2 linked regions of the Sporosarcina pasteurii genome follow. The protein of the gene in region 2 interacts with the protein of the main gene of each other region in a pairwise test. Links are inferred from orthologs where the notes say so. Each region holds a gene or a part of one and is shown on either strand. Other genes may lie near its edges. The genes, in order: tuf and AB1H92_RS02125.

The links.
Region 1: the proteins of AB1H92_RS02125 (region 2) and tuf interact in binary tests that used the Bacillus subtilis proteins (3 or more experiments, as listed by UniProt). The link is inferred for Sporosarcina pasteurii from one-to-one orthologs.

Annotation. Positions count from the first base shown.
Region 1 is NZ_CP160452.1:3,118,085-3,121,113, forward strand. Bases 1-2,857 are described here. They hold tuf (elongation factor Tu), read right to left. Parts: upstream 2,095-2,857; coding sequence 907-2,094; downstream 1-906. Other genes in these bases: AB1H92_RS15215 (Na+/H+ antiporter family protein), read right to left, coding at 1-656; fusA (elongation factor G), read right to left, coding at 2,211-2,857. In the rest of the region: more of fusA, read right to left, coding at 2,858-3,029. UniProt on the Bacillus subtilis protein: GTP hydrolase that promotes the GTP-dependent binding of aminoacyl-tRNA to the A-site of ribosomes during protein biosynthesis.
Region 2 is NZ_CP160452.1:441,923-458,655, reverse strand. What follows is about bases 9,895-12,791. They hold AB1H92_RS02125 (rod shape-determining protein), read right to left. Parts: upstream 11,891-12,791; coding sequence 10,898-11,890; downstream 9,895-10,897. Other genes in these bases: AB1H92_RS02120 (sporulation transcriptional regulator SpoIIID), read right to left, coding at 12,370-12,648; AB1H92_RS02130 (flagellar hook-basal body protein), read right to left, coding at 10,043-10,879; AB1H92_RS02135 (flagellar hook-basal body protein), read right to left, coding at 9,895-10,001. In the rest of the region: AB1H92_RS02185 (transcriptional regulator), read right to left, coding at 192-647; AB1H92_RS02180 (hypothetical protein), read left to right, coding at 1,127-2,707; AB1H92_RS02175 (DEAD/DEAH box helicase), read left to right, coding at 2,704-5,451; AB1H92_RS02170 (hypothetical protein), read right to left, coding at 5,525-5,683; AB1H92_RS02165 (single-stranded DNA-binding protein), read right to left, coding at 5,955-6,395; AB1H92_RS02160 (hypothetical protein), read left to right, coding at 6,777-7,151; AB1H92_RS02155 (YwpF family protein), read left to right, coding at 7,138-7,590; AB1H92_RS02150 (hypothetical protein), read right to left, coding at 7,897-8,208; 3-hydroxyacyl-ACP dehydratase FabZ, read right to left, coding at 8,332-8,778; AB1H92_RS02140 (DNA-directed RNA polymerase subunit beta), read right to left, coding at 8,807-9,142; more of AB1H92_RS02135, read right to left, coding at 9,165-9,894; AB1H92_RS02115 (M23 family metallopeptidase), read right to left, coding at 12,832-13,494; spoIID (stage II sporulation protein D), read right to left, coding at 13,525-14,481; murA (UDP-N-acetylglucosamine 1-carboxyvinyltransferase), read right to left, coding at 15,203-16,504. UniProt on the Bacillus subtilis protein: Forms membrane-associated dynamic filaments that are essential for cell shape determination. Acts by regulating cell wall synthesis and cell elongation, and thus cell shape.

The sequences.
Region 1 (3,029 bases), 2.7 Mb from region 2 along the record:
TAATCCCGTGGCTTGCGATACGAAATAAATATCGCAAAAAGTAATCCTACTAAAAGTCCTGCGACTGGTAGTGCCATCGCCTTCGGAATATCTGCCATATCAATCGGCATGCCTGCAGCTGCCATTTGCGTTGCAATAATTTCCTGAAAGATAAAACCGAATCCGTACGGCAATATGATATATGGCGTCGTAAGTCCGAACGCCAACACACAAGCAATAAGTCTTCTATCAATTCTCAACATGTTTAAGACTTGTAAAATTGGTGGTACCAATAACGGAATAAATGCAATGTGTATTGGGATTAAGTTCTGCGAGAACACAGCCATTAATAATAACACGAGGATCACAAGCACTTTCACTAATGATTTACGACCTCCATTGCTATCTTTATTCATAATCCGTAACATTGCATTAACGATTAACTGAGGAATGCCTGTTTTTGAAATAGCCACTGCAAAAGCACCTAATAGCCCATAACTAAGCGCAATTGTTGCCCCCGCTCCTAGTCCGCCACTAAATGATGTAATCGTCTCTTCAACAGTAAGGCCACCAGCTAGTCCACCGGTTATTGCACCTATGACAAGTGCCAATACGACATTCACTCTCATTAAACTTAAAATCAACATAACTAGCACCGCTAATATAACTGCATTCATCTATATTTTCCCCTCCCAATAAACTTCATCATGCTAAAGTGTTAAAGTGTATTATTAATTTATCAAAGGATAGGAAATCTGTCAATAAGTATTACAAGTTTCCTTGAATATTTTTACACTAATCTAGTCAGATGTAATGAGGAAGTATTGTATTTTGGGTTGATTTTGAGGAATTATACAGTCGTCAAGTCAACATATTTGCGCATTAAAAAAACTCCCACCGGCGCCGGCGGGAGTTTTATATTTAAAATTATTTTACGATTGAAGTTACAACGCCTGAACCTACAGTACGTCCACCCTCACGGATAGAGAAACGTGTACCTTCTTCAAGTGCGATTGGTGCAATTAAATCTACTACCATTTCAATGTTATCTCCAGGCATAACCATTTCTACGCCTTCTGGAAGTTCGATAACACCAGTTACGTCCGTTGTACGGAAGTAGAACTGTGGACGGTAGTTAGAGAAGAACGGCGTGTGACGGCCACCCTCTTCTTTTGAAAGAACATAAACTTCTGATTTGAACTTAGTGTGTGGAACGATTGAACCTGGCTTAGCAAGTACTTGTCCACGTTGGATGTCTTCACGTGCTACACCACGAAGTAGTGCACCGATGTTGTCACCAGCTTGAGCATAGTCAAGTAGTTTACGGAACATCTCTACACCTGTAACAGTTGTAGATTTAGCTTCTTCAACGATACCGATGATGTCTACAGTGTCACCAACAGTTACTTCTCCACGCTCAACACGTCCTGTTGCAACTGTACCACGACCTGTGATTGAGAATACGTCCTCAACAGGCATCATGAATGGCTTCTCAGTATCACGTGGTGGTGTTGGGATGTACTCGTCAACAGCAGCCATCAGTTCAATAATTTTATCTTCGTATGCTTCGTCACCTTCAAGTGCTTTAAGCGCTGAACCTTGGATTACAGGAATGTCATCGCCTGGGAAGTCATACTCAGATAGAAGATCACGGATCTCCATTTCTACTAACTCAAGTAGTTCTTCGTCGTCAACCATGTCACATTTGTTCATGAATACAACTAGGTATGGAACGCCTACGTTTTTAGAAAGTAGGATGTGCTCACGTGTTTGTGGCATTGGACCATCAGCTGCAGATACAACTAAGATACCGCCGTCCATTTGTGCTGCACCAGTGATCATGTTTTTAACGTAGTCCGCGTGACCTGGGCAGTCAACGTGTGCGTAGTGACGGTTTTCAGTTTCGTACTCGATGTGAGACGTGTTGATTGTGATTCCACGCTCTCTCTCTTCTGGCGCGTTGTCAACTTGGTCGTAAGATTGTGCTTCTCCACCTAGTCTTTTCGCTAGAACTGTTGCAATTGCAGCTGTAAGTGTAGTTTTACCATGGTCAACGTGACCAATTGTTCCGATGTTCGCATGTGTTTTTGAACGATCAAATTTTTCTTTACCCATTATGGAAAGCCTCCTTAAGTATATGAAAGTTTTTTATTTTTATAGGTACTGGAGATTAATCCCCAGTCACCTATACTCTATAGCTTATTTATACTGAAAACAAGAGTGAATTACAATTATTCAGCAGTATTCTTTTTAATAACTTCTTCAGCGATCGATTTTGGAACTTCTTCATAGTGGTCAAATACCATTGAGAAGACTCCGCGACCTTGTGTGTTAGAACGCAATGAAGTTGCGTATCCAAACATTTCAGCAAGTGGAACCATCGCATTAACTAATTGTGAGTTACCACGTGCTTCCATTCCTTCAACGCGACCACGACGAGCAGTAACGTCACCCATAATATCACCTAAGTATTCCTCAGGGATTTGGATTTCAACTTTCATCATTGGCTCGAGAAGTGCCGGGTTAACTTTTGAAGCAGCGTTTTTCAGTGCCATAGAACCAGCAATCTTAAACGCCATTTCGTTAGAGTCAACATCATGGTATGAACCGTCATATAGACGTGCTTTAATATCGATTAGTGGATATCCTGCAATTACACCGTTATCCAGCGCATCACGGATACCTTCTTCAACAGAACCGATATATTCACGTGGAACTGTTCCACCAACGATGTTATCGATGAATTCGAAACCTGCTCCTTCTTCGTTTGGAGAGAATTCAACCCATACATGACCGTATTGTCCACGACCACCAGATTGACGAACGAACTTACCTTCAACTTCCGCTGCTTGACGGAATGTTTCACGGTAAGATACTTGTGGTGCTCCAACGTTAGCTTCAACGCCAAATTCACGACGTAGACGGTCAACTAGAACGTCTAAGTGTAATTCACCCATACCAGCAATAATTACTTCGCCAGTTTCTTCATCTGTATGTGCTCTGAACGTCGGGTCTTCCTCTTGAAGTTTCGCAAGAGCTTCACCCATTTT
Region 2 (16,733 bases):
ATTTTTATGAAAGACAACGAAACATACGAACTCAACTGGAAAGATGTAATTTTTGGATTAACAGGATCCACTATTTTCATTGTCTTTTTGCAATTTTTCATAAGTATGTAGCACCTATACAAGCAAACTCGCGGCAACAAAAAAACACCTATCGACTATATATTACGATAGGTGTTTTTATAATCCGCTATTCAAATTTCTTGCAGTCCTTCCGTGAGTTTATGAAATAATGATAAATCGTCCGTTTCTAGTGCGTAGTCAATCATCCGAATACGGTTCTCATTTTCTAAGGTGGCTATAATATGCTCTGACTCAATGATGACATCTTCCGACACATTCGTATCTTTGTTTGGATTCACATGCCCTTCTAATATCGTGTTTAAGTGTATGTGCAAATCTGAGATGAGTAACAACTGATACAGTGGTAAACGCAGGAATCGGCTTCCTCGTTGGAATACAAAAATTTCACCGAGATTTTCTACTTGTAAGCTTTTTAAATTAATCACAATTTCTTTACCTTCTGTCGGTACAAATTGAAATACTTCCCCTCCTTTAATAATAGAAAAGTACTGATAAGCAAACACTAACCGTAACCGAAAATCTTCTTGTTTAGTGAAAAATGGCGTCATCCTTTGAACTGAAAGCATTTAATCCCTCCTCAAGATGAAGATTCTGATTATTACTATCATTCTATCATATAAGTCTATAAAATGTGAATTATTTTTTACTATTTAGCAAATTCTATAGCTAAACTCCTGCATTAAGGTTACTTTTGCTAATCCCAATTAATGAACATGATGTACAAAAACTATTTACTATCACATCAATCATTGTGTGTAGAGATATTTTGGTTGATTGGAGTGGAGGGCGGCGACTCCTGTGGGATTAGCGGGACAGGTGAGACCCCGCAGTGGAGCAAAGCGACCGAGGAGGCTCACCGCCCGCCCCACGGAAAGCGTCCGCCCGGAACGGAAATCAACATCGTTCCCAGCAACTGGCTCACATACCATAGCAATCTTTCATATTCCTTCCTATGCATTCAAAAACTGAAATCGATTTAATTACTTACGTAATACCGCCAAAAGCGGTATACTAAAAGGAATGCTTTTTTAAGGAGTGTGAGCATGTGCACATGACCGTAGAACGAGTTTCTTATATGCATGAAAATGAACTAATGGAATTCATGAATGAAATCAAGCATTCATTGCGCCCGAACATAAAAGATGAAGCGCAAGTAGTTCAAATGGCCATCACCCTTGTTCGACGAGGAGCGGCTGATTCCTATTTATACGATTCCGCTAATCGAATGGTGATCGCAACGATACAGGGCGTTGATGAATTTACAGTGCGTTTATCATTCGATAAAAAAGATGTAAACTGTTCCTGTAATCAACCTGGATGGTGCGCCCACCGCGTAGCCGTTATTTTTCATTTATATTTACAATTTCATTCTTTAACAGATTGGACGGGTGAATGGAGACGTATGGAAACAGAGCAAATGGCATTAAAAGTGGCTGACCGCACGCCAAGCGCTTGGAATGACACGCTTGCACAACTGATGAATCCGATTCGTATTATCGGGTTAAATGAAAATCCAGCGGTCTTTATCCATAAATTTTCATTAATTGAACAAAAAGCTTCACCACTTTATCCTTTTGAATGGGAATGGAAACCACTTTTTGACATTTATTATAGATTACATGCCCTTGAAGCGGCATGGCCATATATTCACTATCACCTTGGTGAAAATGCGAATTCATTTTCTTACGGAAAGTGGTATGTTAAAAATTGGTTAACTGAACAGTTCGGGAAAATCGATGATGCTGTTACATCAATTTCCTCTAAACCGCGACTATTTGAAACGGATCCATTTTACGATGAACTTAAAAAAATGGTACGTACTTTAACACTTGAACAACCGGGACTGTATGAAGAACGTTTCCGGTTATATCGGACGTTTTGGCAACGTTTATTTTCGCAAAAATCGATGCGTGAAGAAGAACAAACAATCCTTGAAAAATCGGATGCACAAACCATTTATCCTTTACTTGCCTTCTTCTATATTATCGAAGGCCAGTATGACAAATTAGAAACAGTCAATGAGTTTGTTACACTCGATAATTTCTCAGAGTGGCTTCCTCTAGCGGATGTCGCTGATTACGAAGATGATGTCGATGCTTTAGCGATCATTATGCAAGCACTGTTACCATTTATTCACGATTATTTAATGCAATCCGTCACGCGTTCACAGCGTGCTCATTTCGTCAGAAGAATTGATGGATTGTTTGAAGCAGCTCACTTCCCTGAAGATGTACGTGAAAAAATGTTTTCTTATTACGGTGAAATTGGCGTTGACGTATACACTGATTTCCTCGTGGAACGAGAACGTTTTGAAGAGTGGGCAGCGTTAATGCACAGATACCGCGTTCCTTATGAAATAGCGGAGGCTGGCGGTTTAAACATTGCTTTAAAAAAGAACCCAGCAGCAATTCTTCCGCTTCTACACTTATATGCAATGAATTTTATTGAAGAACGTAATCGACAAAGTTATCGAAGAGCCGTCAATGTATTTAGAAAGATGAAAGCTGGTTCTAAAAAATCTGGTAAACACGACTTCTGGAATCAATATATCGACACAGTTCGAGAAAAGAATCGTCGTCTTCGTGCACTAATAGAAGAAATGGAGAAAGGGAACTTAAACTTATGACCGAACAATTTACATTGGAAAAGCATTTGCAACTATCCATTGAACAATCAGATACCGACACTTATATTGTTCGTGCGAATGAGGAGAATGGGAATTCAGTCTCTCCAAGTGAACTTGTGTCCTATCTTTTCTTCAACGATGAGCAAACATTTTTTGGACTTCTTACTGAAACAAATGAGGACCACCTTATTTTAAAAGCAGACCAACTGCTTCAGTCATTTCCTGAAAGCCATCCGTATGTAAAATTTACAGGTTTAACTGAAGAAGACACCAAACAATTACAGGCAGTACGGGAAGCAGCTGATGGATGGAGAAAACCAGAATTATGGAAGCATGCTCAAGCCGATGATAACGGCATTCACTTTGATACGGAAAAACTAGAAGTATCAACTGAAGCAGCCCAAGTTTTACAATCGGCCGTCTATAGTAAACTTGCGAATGCCATGATTCGTCCAGAACAATTAACCTTTCTCCTTCCCCATATTCAGAAGTACGGGTGGCCTGGAGAATCTCAAACGACAATTCCAGTTCGTACCGCTTTACGGTTAACTGAGCCAGAAGAAGAATCCGATTCGACTGAATGGCTACTTGAAACGGTTATCATTAATGAACGTGGTCGCCACTGGACGCCTGCGATTCGCAAAAAACATTTACCGATTGAAGAAGCATTAACCGAACGGTGGAAACCTTACGCCAAAGAGATTTTGAAACGTCAATCTGAAATGCTGTCATTTCTACATTCTTTACAACCTGAATGGCAAGACCAATTTCTTTCTATACCGATGGCTGACGCAGAAGTCCGTATTTTCCTTCAGGAAGACCTACCACTTCTTCAATCATTCGGCTTTCCGGTAATTTTACCAGCTTGGTTAAAATCAATTACTGAATCTAAAATGCGTGTGCGTACAAGTGCAAGTGTGCAATCTTACCAATCGGCCACAGGATTAGATGAAGTACTCGCCTTCGATTGGAGTTTTTCACTAGCTGGAAATGAAATTGATCAACAAAGCTTCCGACGACTTGTGGAAGAGAATCGTGAATATATTCGTTCGGGTGACGAGTGGTTCCATATTGACCCGGTTTGGTTACAAAAAATCCGTGACTTAATGGAACGGGCTGACGCGGGCGAATGGACTGTAAAAGACTTGTTATTTCAAGACGTCCCTGAAGAAATTGCACCGTTAGCGGACGATGAAGAGGAGTTTGAATCCGATCCACTTCTAGAGTTTTCCATGCAGAAATCACTACGTACCTATATGGAAACTTTAGCTGAGAAGAAAGGGCTCCCATCCGCTGGCATTCCTGCCGAGCTGAACGCAACATTACGTCCGTATCAAGAAGACGGTTATAACTGGCTTGTCTTTATGCGTGACAATCAATTCGGTGCTTGTTTAGCGGATGATATGGGGCTCGGAAAAACCGTACAACTCATCGCTTATTTATTAAATGTGCATAATAGGCCTGAAACGACTGGCCCGTCTTTAATCGTTTGTCCGACAAGTGTTCTTGGGAATTGGCAAAAAGAACTTGAACGATTTGCACCATCATTATCTGTCCATTTGCATTATGGACCCTCACGTGAAAAAGATGAAGACTTCAAGACGTTCGTACAAACTAAAAGACCAGATGTTATTTTAACAACATATGGGACAGCCTCACAAGATGGTGAGATGCTTGCTGAAACCGAATTTACAGCGATTACGTTAGATGAAGCGCAAAACATTAAAAATATGCAAACAAAACAGTCGCGCGCGATTCGTAAATTACATGGTCAGCATCATATCGCTTTAACAGGAACCCCTATCGAAAACCGTCTTTCAGAACTATGGGCGATCTTTGACTTTATTCATAGAGGTTATTTCGGTAATTTCCGTACCTTTACGGATCAGTTTATTATTCCGATCGAACGCGATGATTCAGAGAGAGACAAAAGAAAATTGCGTGCTAAAATTCGACCGTTTCTATTGAGACGTACGAAAAACGACCCTGATTTACTGCTCAATTTGCCGAAAAAACTTGAACAAAATGAGTATTGTCCACTCACTACAGAACAAGCCGCATTATACGAAAGCTTTTTGGATGAAACAAAATTCAAACTGGAAACACTGACTGGTTTTGAAAAGAAAGGCCTCGTGTTAACGATGCTGAATCGACTCAAACAATTGTGTAACCATCCAGCATTATTCTTAAAAGAGCCAAACCGCCCTGCTGCAGAAATGGTGGCTCGCTCTGAAAAATTAAAGAGCATCGTCTCGATGTCTGCTAACATTGCAGCTAATGGTGAACAATGTATTATTTTCACGCAATACATTGGGATGGGTAGACTACTTCAACATTGTCTCTCTGAACTGCATAATATTGACGCACCATTTTTAACTGGTAGTATGCCAAAAACACAACGTGACAGCCTTGTAGATGACTTCCAAAAAGGGAACTTCCCTATTTTCATCTTATCATTACGGGCTGGTGGAACTGGATTGAATTTAACGGCCGCAAACCACGTGCTTCACGCTGATCGTTGGTGGAACCCTGCAGTTGAAAATCAAGCAACAGACCGCGCTTACCGTATTGGACAAACGAAATTTGTCCATGTGCATAAGTTTGTGACAATCGGTACAATCGAAGAAAAAATTGATAAAATGCTTGAAGAAAAAGCCGCACTTTCTGCTGATCTCATTTTATCTAATCAGTGGTTGGCCGAGCTTTCCGATGATGATCTCGACGATTTATTATCATTTGGTTAATCCGAATCTCAAAGAAGTCTTCTTCTTTGGGATTTTTTTAATTAAATGAATGCAACTTGAGTTGGGTAATTCTTTATCTCACCTTATCAAATGAACGGTGCATCTTTAAATACATTCTTCTTTCTTGAACATCTTCTAATTCTCTAAGTCTTTCGTTTAAATTTGCTACCATTCGGATTAACTCGCTAATTTGCAATTCCATTCGAAGAATTTCTTTATTAATACGGTGCATGTCTACCGACACTCCTTTTTAGTACCGCTTGTACGACACTTAAAAGTAGAAGCAGTCTCTACTTATAAGTGTCCTATGCGGTTTTCTTCTTAGATAATTGGCTGGTCAGCTTCCCCAAACCGACCATTGTTTTCCCTGCCTCGTAGCATTTTTTCACAAAATGAATGTTCATTAAATCCCTATTAAGTCTCCACTTAAAATTTCCTAACGCTATTTTCTTTTTGATCAAGCCGCCGGTCTGTGAACCGTCCAATCTCCTCCTTTTCTTCAATTACATAATTGGTAAATCATTACTTTCCCTCTTCGGTAACTGAAAGTGCTCTTCCTCTGTTGACTGTGCCGCTTGTACTGTTTCAAACACCGTAGGTTCAGCATACAATTCTGCTGTCGCCCTACTTTTTGTCGCGATAAATTGTACTTTATCGCCAATCACTTCCGTCACATAAACCCGACTTTTATCTTCACGTTCATATGACCTAGATTGAATTCGACCCGATACACTAATAAGCGAGCCTTTCCCACAATGCTTTGCAGTGTTCTCCGCTAATTTGCCCCATAAAGAACAAAGAATAAAATCAGCTTCAATCTCCCCTCGTGTGTTTTTAAAATTGCGATTCACTGCAAGTACAAAATTTGTTTGGACCCGATCTCTCGCAATCTCGCGGAGTATTGGATCTTTCGTAATGCGTCCTACCAGTGCTACTTGATTCAATCGCCTACCTCCCTTCTCCATTAAAGTAAGCCTATCGTACCTCGTTAAACAATATTTTGACAATGTTGAATTAGGGAGTTTCCAGTCATATTTTGCATTGAATTTTAAGTTTTCTATCGGCCACATTATTTATTTCGCAAATATATTTAGGGTTACTCGTTTCTTTACGGATTTCTGCGGATTACGATAATACTAATTTGGTTGATTTTAAATTATTTTTGTAGGTCCTAAGAAGATGTACAGTTCTAAGAGATTGGCACTCTATTTTCAAAAGGAAAAACCGCACTTGAATCGATTTCATATTTTCTTTTTTATGTAATAAAGTTGAATGATATTTTTATTTATCCATTAGTTGTTCGTCATTAGTATAAGGGGTGTCTGTTGATTGGAGTGGAAGGCGGCGACTCCTGTGGGATTAGCGAAAGCCGTCACGAAGAACGGCTTTTGCGAGTAAAAGCGAAGCGTTATGAGCAGGAATATCCAAAAGGATGCCTTAATTTCTGCAAAAAACCGCAGAAATACGGCAAACCGCAATCTGCGTTTTGCGATTGGCTCACCGCCCGCCCCACGGAAAGCGTCCGCCTGGAACGGAAATCTACATCGTTCGGTATTTATTATAGTAAGGTTGGTTATAAAATCAATTCACTTCATAACTATTTACACATACTCACAAGCGATACTAGAATACTTTTCTTTTTACCCGTATGGTATACTCAAACTATATTTAAGGGGGATGGTGCGATTGAAAACATTTAAAATGATTTCTATCAACATTTTTCATGAAGGAAAATTTCATGACTACCCGCTCATTGACGGCATTATTATTAACCAAGAGAATAGTCATCGAATGTGGATTCTTGAAATGTTTATCGAAGGAAAGCATAAAAGTTTTTTTGAAGCCAAAATGAGCAAAGATGAATTAATTGAAACAAAAGTCGTTATATCTTATCCAGAAAATGAACCAGCAGCTTTTCATGTAGCCATTATGAACGTAAAACAAATTGGCGAAAATATTTCTGTTTTAATGAAAGGTCGTTTAAAACGAGCTCGTTCCCAATATGCAGAACAGCTTTTAGAACAACTAATTGATGAAGGTTTGAGTGGTCAAGAACTTCTTGGAAAATTCGAGTCAGACATGCGCTCTCGCCCCCGTTTAAAAAAAGACCGTCAAAATGAAGAACTAACAAAAAAATAAATCTCACAACAGATCATTCATCAATGATCTGTTTTTTTATGATTTCAAATAAAACATTCACATAATTGTTTATAAATTCACAGTTATCCATAATCTATCAACACCATCCACAACTTATCCACAAATGATTGTGATTTGCACACACTTTCTCTATTTTATAAACAATTCTATTAATAGTTATCCACAAGTGAACAGCATTTGGTTTCAAACACCAGAATTTTTTTATGTATAAAAAAAGTGTAGACAAAGTCACAAAAGACTTTATCTACACTTTAACCGCTATACACGGTTTTGCGCGGCTTGCGGTCAGCGGTTATTATTGTTGTTACCATCTAAATTCTCATCGAGAAGTGGCGCGTTATCATCGCCGAACATGTTACCATCGTTCATTCCATCATCATTTATGACGCCGCCGTTATTTCCGTTATTGTTATCGATGCCGTCTAAATCTGAACCGCCACGACGTTCATCTTGTACATCGGGTGTCCAATTTTGTTCACGGTTGTCTAAGTTGTCTTCCATCGGTGTCTCATTGTTCTCAGGAAGCGCACCGTTATTCATACAAGCACCTAAAGCTAATGTCGACATAAGAATGAACGGAAATGCTTTTTTCAACATGAAAAATTCCCTCCTTTCCACAAGCCGTCTATCATACATCGTTGCATGATACTATCTAGGTTGGTCGAAAAGTTGGGAACTATCCGTAATTATTACTGTTATTTTATTGTAAATATTTATGTTTTATTCTTCAGATGCTGGACTCACAGGACCTAGCGCAAACATGATTTCTGTTTCACAAACGATTTCACCGTCTACTGTAGCCTTTGCTTGTCCTTTCCCCATCGGTCCACGTAAACGTGTAATTTCTACTTCTAATCGCAGTGTATCCCCAGGTGTGACTTGCTTCTTAAATCGACATTTGTCAATGCCAGTAAAAAATGCAAGACGTCCTTTATTTTCTTCTTTTTGTAATAAAGCAACAGCTCCAACTTGTGCTAATGCCTCTACAATGAGTACGCCAGGCATAACTGGGTATCCTGGAAAGTGACCGTTAAAAAACTCTTCATTGATTGTCACATTTTTTAATCCGACTGCTCTTTTTCCTTCTTCAACTTCAAGAATTCTGTCAATCATTAAAAAAGGATAACGATGCGGTAAAATTGCTTGAATTTGCTCTGCTGTTAGCATGGTTCTTCCTCCTGTTTCTTATGTATCTTTATTCTTTCCCTTTAATAATGTCCGTAATATGCGTCCATGTTGCCTTTTTGAATACATCACCCGGATCACCATCACCTATGACACTATATCCCGTATAGAGTCCTATTGTCGCAACGACAACAAGCAATAAGAGCACGAGAATCGTTCGTAACCAAATCGGGATTAACCGAATTTGTACCCACTTTACATTCTTCTCATTGTCTTCATGCTCTTCATTTCGTTTCTGTTTTTTTAGTTTTAGGCGTTCTAAACGTGATCCTATTTTGGATTTTTGCTTTTCCTCTGTTGTTGAAACCTGTTTAGACACTGCATCTTGCTTATTTTCTTCATTCATTGTTCAATACTCCCTATGAAGCTTATCTAATGCCGTTAATAAGACCTAGCATTTGATCAGCCAGCGTGACAGCACGCGCATTAAATTGATAATTTCGCTGAACATTGATAAGATCTGTCATTTCTTTTTCATAATGAACGTTAGACGTTTCGAGGACTCCGTTCTGTAAACCAATTATATTTCGATCAGCACCTTGGAGGTTCGTGAAAATCTCCTCTTCTGTCACGCCTAATTCCGCCATATTTCGCGGTAAACCGATATAGGTTCCTGATAAATGTTCCATAAAGTTGGGGCGCTCAATGACAGTTATACCTAGCTCAATGCTAGTTACAGTACCGTTGTTACCCGTCACTTCTAGTATACCACCAGGTTGAACACTATAATGGGCAACATCATCATTAAAAACGATTGGCATACCTTGTGCATTTGCAATCGGATTTCCATCATCATTTACTAACATCAACTGCCCACCTTCAATCGGCGTGATGTAAAAGGAACCTTGACGTGTATAAACAGTTTCTTCTCCGCCTTCTGTCGGCATAATGACATTAAAATATTGCTTTGGCGTCGTCAATGCAAAGTCTAACTGCCGTTCGGTCGCTTGCAGTGACCCCAATTTCCAATTCATTTGCGTCTGTGCAATTTTTGCCCCAGTTCCGTACCGAATCCCTACCGGAGATTGACGCGGTGCGCGGTCCGCTTTGTCGTTTGTAAATTGTTCATATAGCATTTCTTGAAAGCTTGCTTGACTTGCTTTGAACCCATGCGTTGAAGCGTTGGCAAGGTTATTTCCAATAATATCAAATTGATGTTGGAGTTGATTCATTGTATTCGTTGCTGTAATCATCGTCCGTATCATTCACTTATAGTCTCCTTATTTCTCGCGAATCATGCTTTGATTTATACTTTTCCAACTTCATTTACTGCTTTTTCCATACTACGATCATAAGCTTGCAAAACTTTTTGATTCGCTTCAAAGGCACGATAAGCAGTGAGTAAATCCGTCATTGTGCGACCAGCATCGACGTTCGACCTTTCGACAAACCCTTGTTGAATGGAATATGTCACATCGGGTATATTATTCACTGTCATTAAGTTGTCCCCGTTTTCCGTCACGAATAAACCTTCGCCCTGCTTCATCAGCGTATCTGGTCTTGCTGCGAATGAAATACCAAGTGTTGCAACTACGTTATCATTTTCCATAATAACACCAGATTCGGTAACACGAAAGTCATCGCCTTGAAGTGTGATGCGGTTGCCATTCGAATCCAACACATAATACCCTGCAGGAGACGTTAATAAACCGTTTGCATCAAGGGCAAAATTTCCGTTTCGCGTATAGTATGTCCCGCCCTCGTCATTTTCCAACGTAAAGAATATCGTACCTTGAATGCCAGTTTCTTCGTCTGTCGGCAAAAATCCATCAACGAGCGCAACATCTGTTGTTAATTCCGTTTCTTGCAGTTGACCTTGAATAAACAACGGCAATGTTTCTTGCATATATACACCAGTTGAAAGCGGTCCAATCGGTGCAACACCTTTCAAGTTGAACCCATTTTCTGTTGGAATACGGGTTGATTGCACACTTGACAGAAGCATTTCAGGAAAGGAACGGATGGAAGACTGTTCAGCCTTAAAACCTGGTGTATTCACATTTGCCATATTGTTTGTTAACATTTCTGTCCTGCGCTGTTGGGCAATCATACCAGAGGCAACTGTATAGAAACCGCGAAACATAATTTCAACTCCATATTGTTATTTTTTGCTTGTCTTATTAATATTTTCTAAAAGTAAGCTCGTTCCAATTGCAACACAATCAAGCGGATTTTCTGCAATAAATACAGGTACTTTTAATTCTTCCGCTAGCAATTGATCAATGCCATGCATCATAGCGCCTCCGCCTGACAAAAAGATGCCTCGATCAATAATATCAGCTGAAAGTTCAGGTGGCGTTTTTTCAAGCACATTTCTTGCAGCTTGTACAATCATATAAGCTGATTCTTGTAAGGCTCCTTCAATTTCTGCTGACTTGACTGTTATCGTTCGCGGAAGACCAGAAACCATGTCACGGCCCCGAATATCCAATTGTTCATTACGAGAACCTGGGAAAACAGTACTTACTTCAACTTTAATTTTCTCGGCAGTACGTTCACCGATGAGCAATTTATACGAGCGTTTAATATATTGAACGATTTCATTATCGAATGTATCACCAGCTACATTTATCGATTGTGAGGTCACAATGTCACCCATGGATAATACTGCTACATCCGTTGTTCCACCACCAATATCAATGACCATATTACCGCTCGGTTGAAAAATATCCATGCCCGCACCGATTGCAGCCACTTTCGGTTCTTCTTCTAAATAAATCTTTTTTCCTCCCGCTTTTTCCGCTGCTTCACGAATCGCTTTCTGCTCAACACTTGTAATATTCGTCGGGCAACAGACGAGTATGCGAGGTTTAGAGAAAAATCCTTTTACATTTATTTTATTAATAAAATGACTTAACATTGCTTCAGTTATATGAAAATCAGCAATAACGCCGTCTTTCATCGGTCGGATTGCAACAATATTTCCTGGTGTTCTACCTACCATTTTCCAAGCTTCTTCACCGACAGCGAGCACTTTATTTGTTTGTTTTTCAATTGCAACGACTGATGGTTCGTTAAGCACAATTCCTTTTCCTTTTACGTGCATTAAAACGTTTGCCGTGCCAAGGTCTATTCCGATATCTTTTGCAAACATGATTCCTGTTTCCCCTTCCATCTAATCAATGGCCTATTATCAATTAATACATAGATGCGACAGGCGAGTTGACTATTAAAGCCCTATTTCGCACTGTGTTTACCTAGGTCTAAAAACACAATCATCAGGCGCGCTACTAGGTATATTACTCCAACCGATTTACGCCACTTTTTAACTATATCATCTCAAAATTCGTATTAAATCCGTTCGAGTTTTATCATTCTACAAGAAAAAAATAAACACTCTTAATATTTAATTTTACCATAGTTTCTGGTAAAAGAATATCCGAAAGAACTATTATTTAGCTATCATTTTAGCTTTGATAGACCTATTCCGTTACTATTTCAGCAGACAGATTTTCTTAAAAAATGATTCCGCTCACACATTGACTTCCATTTGAAGCTAACGTTTTTCACTTCAGCCAATTATGCGTTAAATAAACATAAAAAAACGACCCGCAATATGCGAAGTCGCTTTCATTACTTACTTGCCTCTTCTTCTTGTTTTTTCGATTCATTGATCCACTTAATCCTTGTTGCTTCGCCACCTCGTAAATGTCGAACTGATTTATGGTAGGCGAGTATTTTTGCAACCTCTTCTGACAGTGATGCATCTACATTCGGCAAACGTTCTGTCAGGTCTTTGTGTACTGTGCTTTTTGAATAGCCTGTCGCCTTCGCCAATGCTCGTACCGTAACTTCAGTTTCAAGCAGCAGTTCTCCGAGGCGCACGCATCGCCTCCGTATTTGCTCGTGCACGCCCTCTTCCTTTCCTGTCAGCTTTAAGTCTTCTTCTAATATATGCAACAGGAAAGGCCGGTATGCGCGCAATTGATATCATTCTTATACTTTGGCGGTGCGTATTAACAGTTATGGGTAAACAATACAACGAACCATTTTGCACAAGAGTCAGTAAGCGTTAAAAACTCTTCAAGATAAGTTCTAGAAACCTAGGTAAGATCCTGGATTAACAGGTTCATCATTGACAAGTACTTGGAAGTGAAGATGTGTGCCAGCATTCGGGTTCCATTCATTAGCCGAAGCATTTCCGAGTGGTTCCCCTTGTGTTACTTCTTCACCTTTTTTCACGAGAACACCAGATAGAGAGCTGTAAACTGTTTTCATTCCATCAGCGTGAGAAATGATTACTTCATCGCCTTGGAAGACATCTGTAACAACTTCTTCAACGACACCCGTTGCCGCAGCAACTACTTCAAAAGGTTGGTCGTCTATCGAAATGGAGACACCTGTGCTTGTTTCGTATGTTTGATTAAATACAAGTAATGAGTTCTCCTGTACGGACTCTTCTGCTTCCAAATCATAATAGTTTTGCAAGATTGCGACGTCGTCTAGCAACTCTTCTGAGAATGGATACTTAAGTACTTCCTTTGATGCGTTTGTTTCTACAACCAATTCACCGTTGTCGGAATCACCGCCCATTGTACCGTCCGTTAATTCTGGAGCATCATTTTTTACTAGTGCACTATACCCCCAGACCATCCCTACGAATACAATTGCGATTCCCGAATAAACGGCAGGCCAAAGCCAATTTTTCTTCTTTGTTTGTTTGTCCTTTTGAGAAGGAGATTTTTTTTCTTCTCTCATAATCATCACCTCACTTGCATTCTTTGCAAGTTAAGGTGTTTTTAAACATTCAGGATCATTTATTAATATTTTTTTTATTTCTGTGTCTAAATAATAGTGTGCAATGATTTCATTTGCCGTTAAACCTTGCTGGGCAAGTGCCTCAGCTCCGTATTGACTCATCCCAACTCCATGTCCATAACCGACTGTATCAATGAGTACAAGGTTATTAGTAACGTCGAAGGCAATATCAAAGTCCGTTGATCGGAGGCCAAGAAGCTCTCGAATCTCTCTACCTTCTTTTTCAAAACCGTCCGTGACCATCTTTTGAACGCGTCCCGATGAGTTACGAATGAGTTGGAGGGACTCAAACATCGTCGCATCCCAGTTCATACCGAGTGCTTCATTCCATTTGGCTAGAGGAATTTTGTTTTCTTCTTTATAAACTGGCGTTAACGCTTCTTCTCCTGCGCTGTCAACACTTTGTAAATAAGGAACATCTGCGCCACTGTAATTTTGAGCTGTTTCCGTTTTTCCATTTGAAGTTGAAAAGAACATTGCCGAAATAATCTCATCTTCATAGACGATGATTTCGCCTGCAGTTGCACGAACAGCTGCGTCAATTTTCTTTTCATTTTTCTTGAATTCTTTTCCCCAGTTTTTCTTGCGCTCTGCTTCTGTATAAAAAACTTGAGCAGAAACGTCTTTAGCGATTGGCTTTACTCCTTTCTCCGTTGTTCTAAGGGCGTATGTACGTGCTGCAAGCGCTTGGGCTTTCAAAGCTTCCTCATGGAAGGCTATTGGCATTTCAGCAGCAACGACTCCTTTTACGTATTCTTCTAGCGCGAAAGGCTTGTCCACCCCTTGAACGGTAATTTCAAATGGACAGTATCCCCCCTCCTTTTTTGTTTGCTCAGCTTGGGGTTTTGGAGATTCTTTAATGATGAGTAACGGAAAGAAAAACAATAATAGAACAAATATTGAAAGTGCTATCCATAATTTTCTCATAGTAGATTATATGAAAATGAAGAAACTTTATTCATTTATAATGGGTCAATTTATACTCTTGAATGTTTTGGTATATGGTATGTTCGTTGATTGGAGTGGAGAGCGGTGACTCCGGTGGGACTAGCGAAAGCCGTCACGAAGAACGGCTTTTGCGAGTAAAAGCGAAGCGTTATGAGCAGGAATATCCAACAGGATGCCTTAATTTCAGCAAAAACCGCAGAAATTAAGGCAAATCGCAATCTGTGTTTTGCGATTGGCTCACCGCCCGCCCCACGGAAATAATAAAAGCTGAAGGAGGCGGTTAGATGCGATAAGCATAAGACGAATTAACGGAGTGACGCTTTTTGTCACGCAGTTAATTTGGCTTATGACTCGAGCATCTGCCTCCTGAAGCTGGAATAGCGTCCGCCCGGAACGGAAATCAATATTATTCGGAGATTATTGTAGGTTTTAATGTATAAAAACAAAATTATTGTACAGACTTATAAAGTAGTTTTTTCAGAAGTAAAGTTTTCCTATCAATTAAAAAAGCTATCGTACAAGACGATAGCTTTATCATGCATAGACTATAGAAGAAGCCCACCTTCTCCTATAGTATTTACGATATTTTCTCTGGTAGGATAAGACACAATAAATGTATAAATCAATTGCTTCAATTATGATATTGAATCATTTTATATACAATAAGTGCTTGTTACAAAAGAAAAAAGGATTATTCATATTAGTTGGAAAGTGTGAATTTTTTTCCTTCTTTTACTTCTGAAGAAACACGTTCAATGTCTGCGCCAAGTGCTTCTAATTTCTGATGGAAATTAACGTAACCGCGATCTAAATGGGATAGTTCCGTTACACGCGTTACACCTTCTGCAGCTAATCCAGCAAGAATTAACGCAGCAGCAGCGCGCAGATCCGTTGCAGCAACTTCTGCACCTTGTAATTTGGATGGTCCTTCTAACACTACGGAACGTCCTTCAATTTTCACGGAGCCGTTCATGCGACGGAATTCTTCTACGTGCATAAAACGGTTTTCAAATACGGTTTCAGTAATGACACCTGTACCAGTGGCTGTTAACATCAGTGCCATCATTTGTGATTGCATATCTGTTGGGAAGCCTGGATGCGGCATTGTTTTTAAGTCTACGGATTTAAGTGGATATTCCGCATAAACACGAACACCTTCATCAACTTCGACAATATTCACGCCCATTTCGCCCATTTTCGAAATAAGCGCAGCATTATGCTCAGGAACTGCGTTTTCAATGATGATGTCTCCGCCTGTAATCGCGGCTGCCACCATGAATGTTCCTGTTTCAATACGGTCAGGTATAATATGATGTGTCGTACCATATAGTTTAGATACTCCTTCTATACGGATGGAGTCCGTACCAGCACCAATAACTTTACCGCCCATTTCATTAATAAAGTTTGCCAAGTTTACAATTTCAGGCTCTTTTGCTGCGTTTTCAATAATGGTTGTGCCCTTTGCGAGTGCAGCTGCTGTCATAATGTTTTCCGTTGCACCAACACTTGGGAAATCTAAATAGATTTTTGCACCTTTTAATCCATTTTCAGCTTTCGCTTCTACAAAACCGTGCCCGAATGTAATTTCTGCGCCCATTGCTTCGAACCCTTTTAAATGTTGGTCAATCGGACGTGAACCAATTGCACATCCGCCCGGTAACGCAACACGTGCAAAGCCATTACGGGCAAGTAGTGGACCCATTACAAGAATGGATGCTCTCATTTTACGTACATACTCAAATTGCGCTTCGCTAAACAATGTGCTTTCCGAATCAATGGTTACTTCATTATTGTCTGCATCCGTTTCTACTTTTGCATTCAAACTTTTCAATACTGCGCTAATTGTCGTCACATCTGAAAGGTTGGGTACGTCACGAATAACGTTCTTCCCTTCAGAAGCGAGTAAAGCAGCTGCCAATACCGGCAACACAGCATTTTTTGCCCCTTCAACGCGGACATTACCCGATAGCTTACGTCCGCCCTTAATAATAATTTTATCCATTTCATAGTCCCTCCGACTCTAAGTTGTAACTCCATAAAGTATATTTAAATGTGCATTTAAGTTGATTTTCTTTTATTAAATCCCTCTTATTGTACAGCTTTTTTATACACTTCACAAGAATTTTAAGACCTATGTTTGACTTACGTAAGATGTACTATAAGGTATGTAATCTTTTAGCAATTCGTGTCAATATTCGTCATTCTTGCACGGTTTATACTGTTTATTCCCT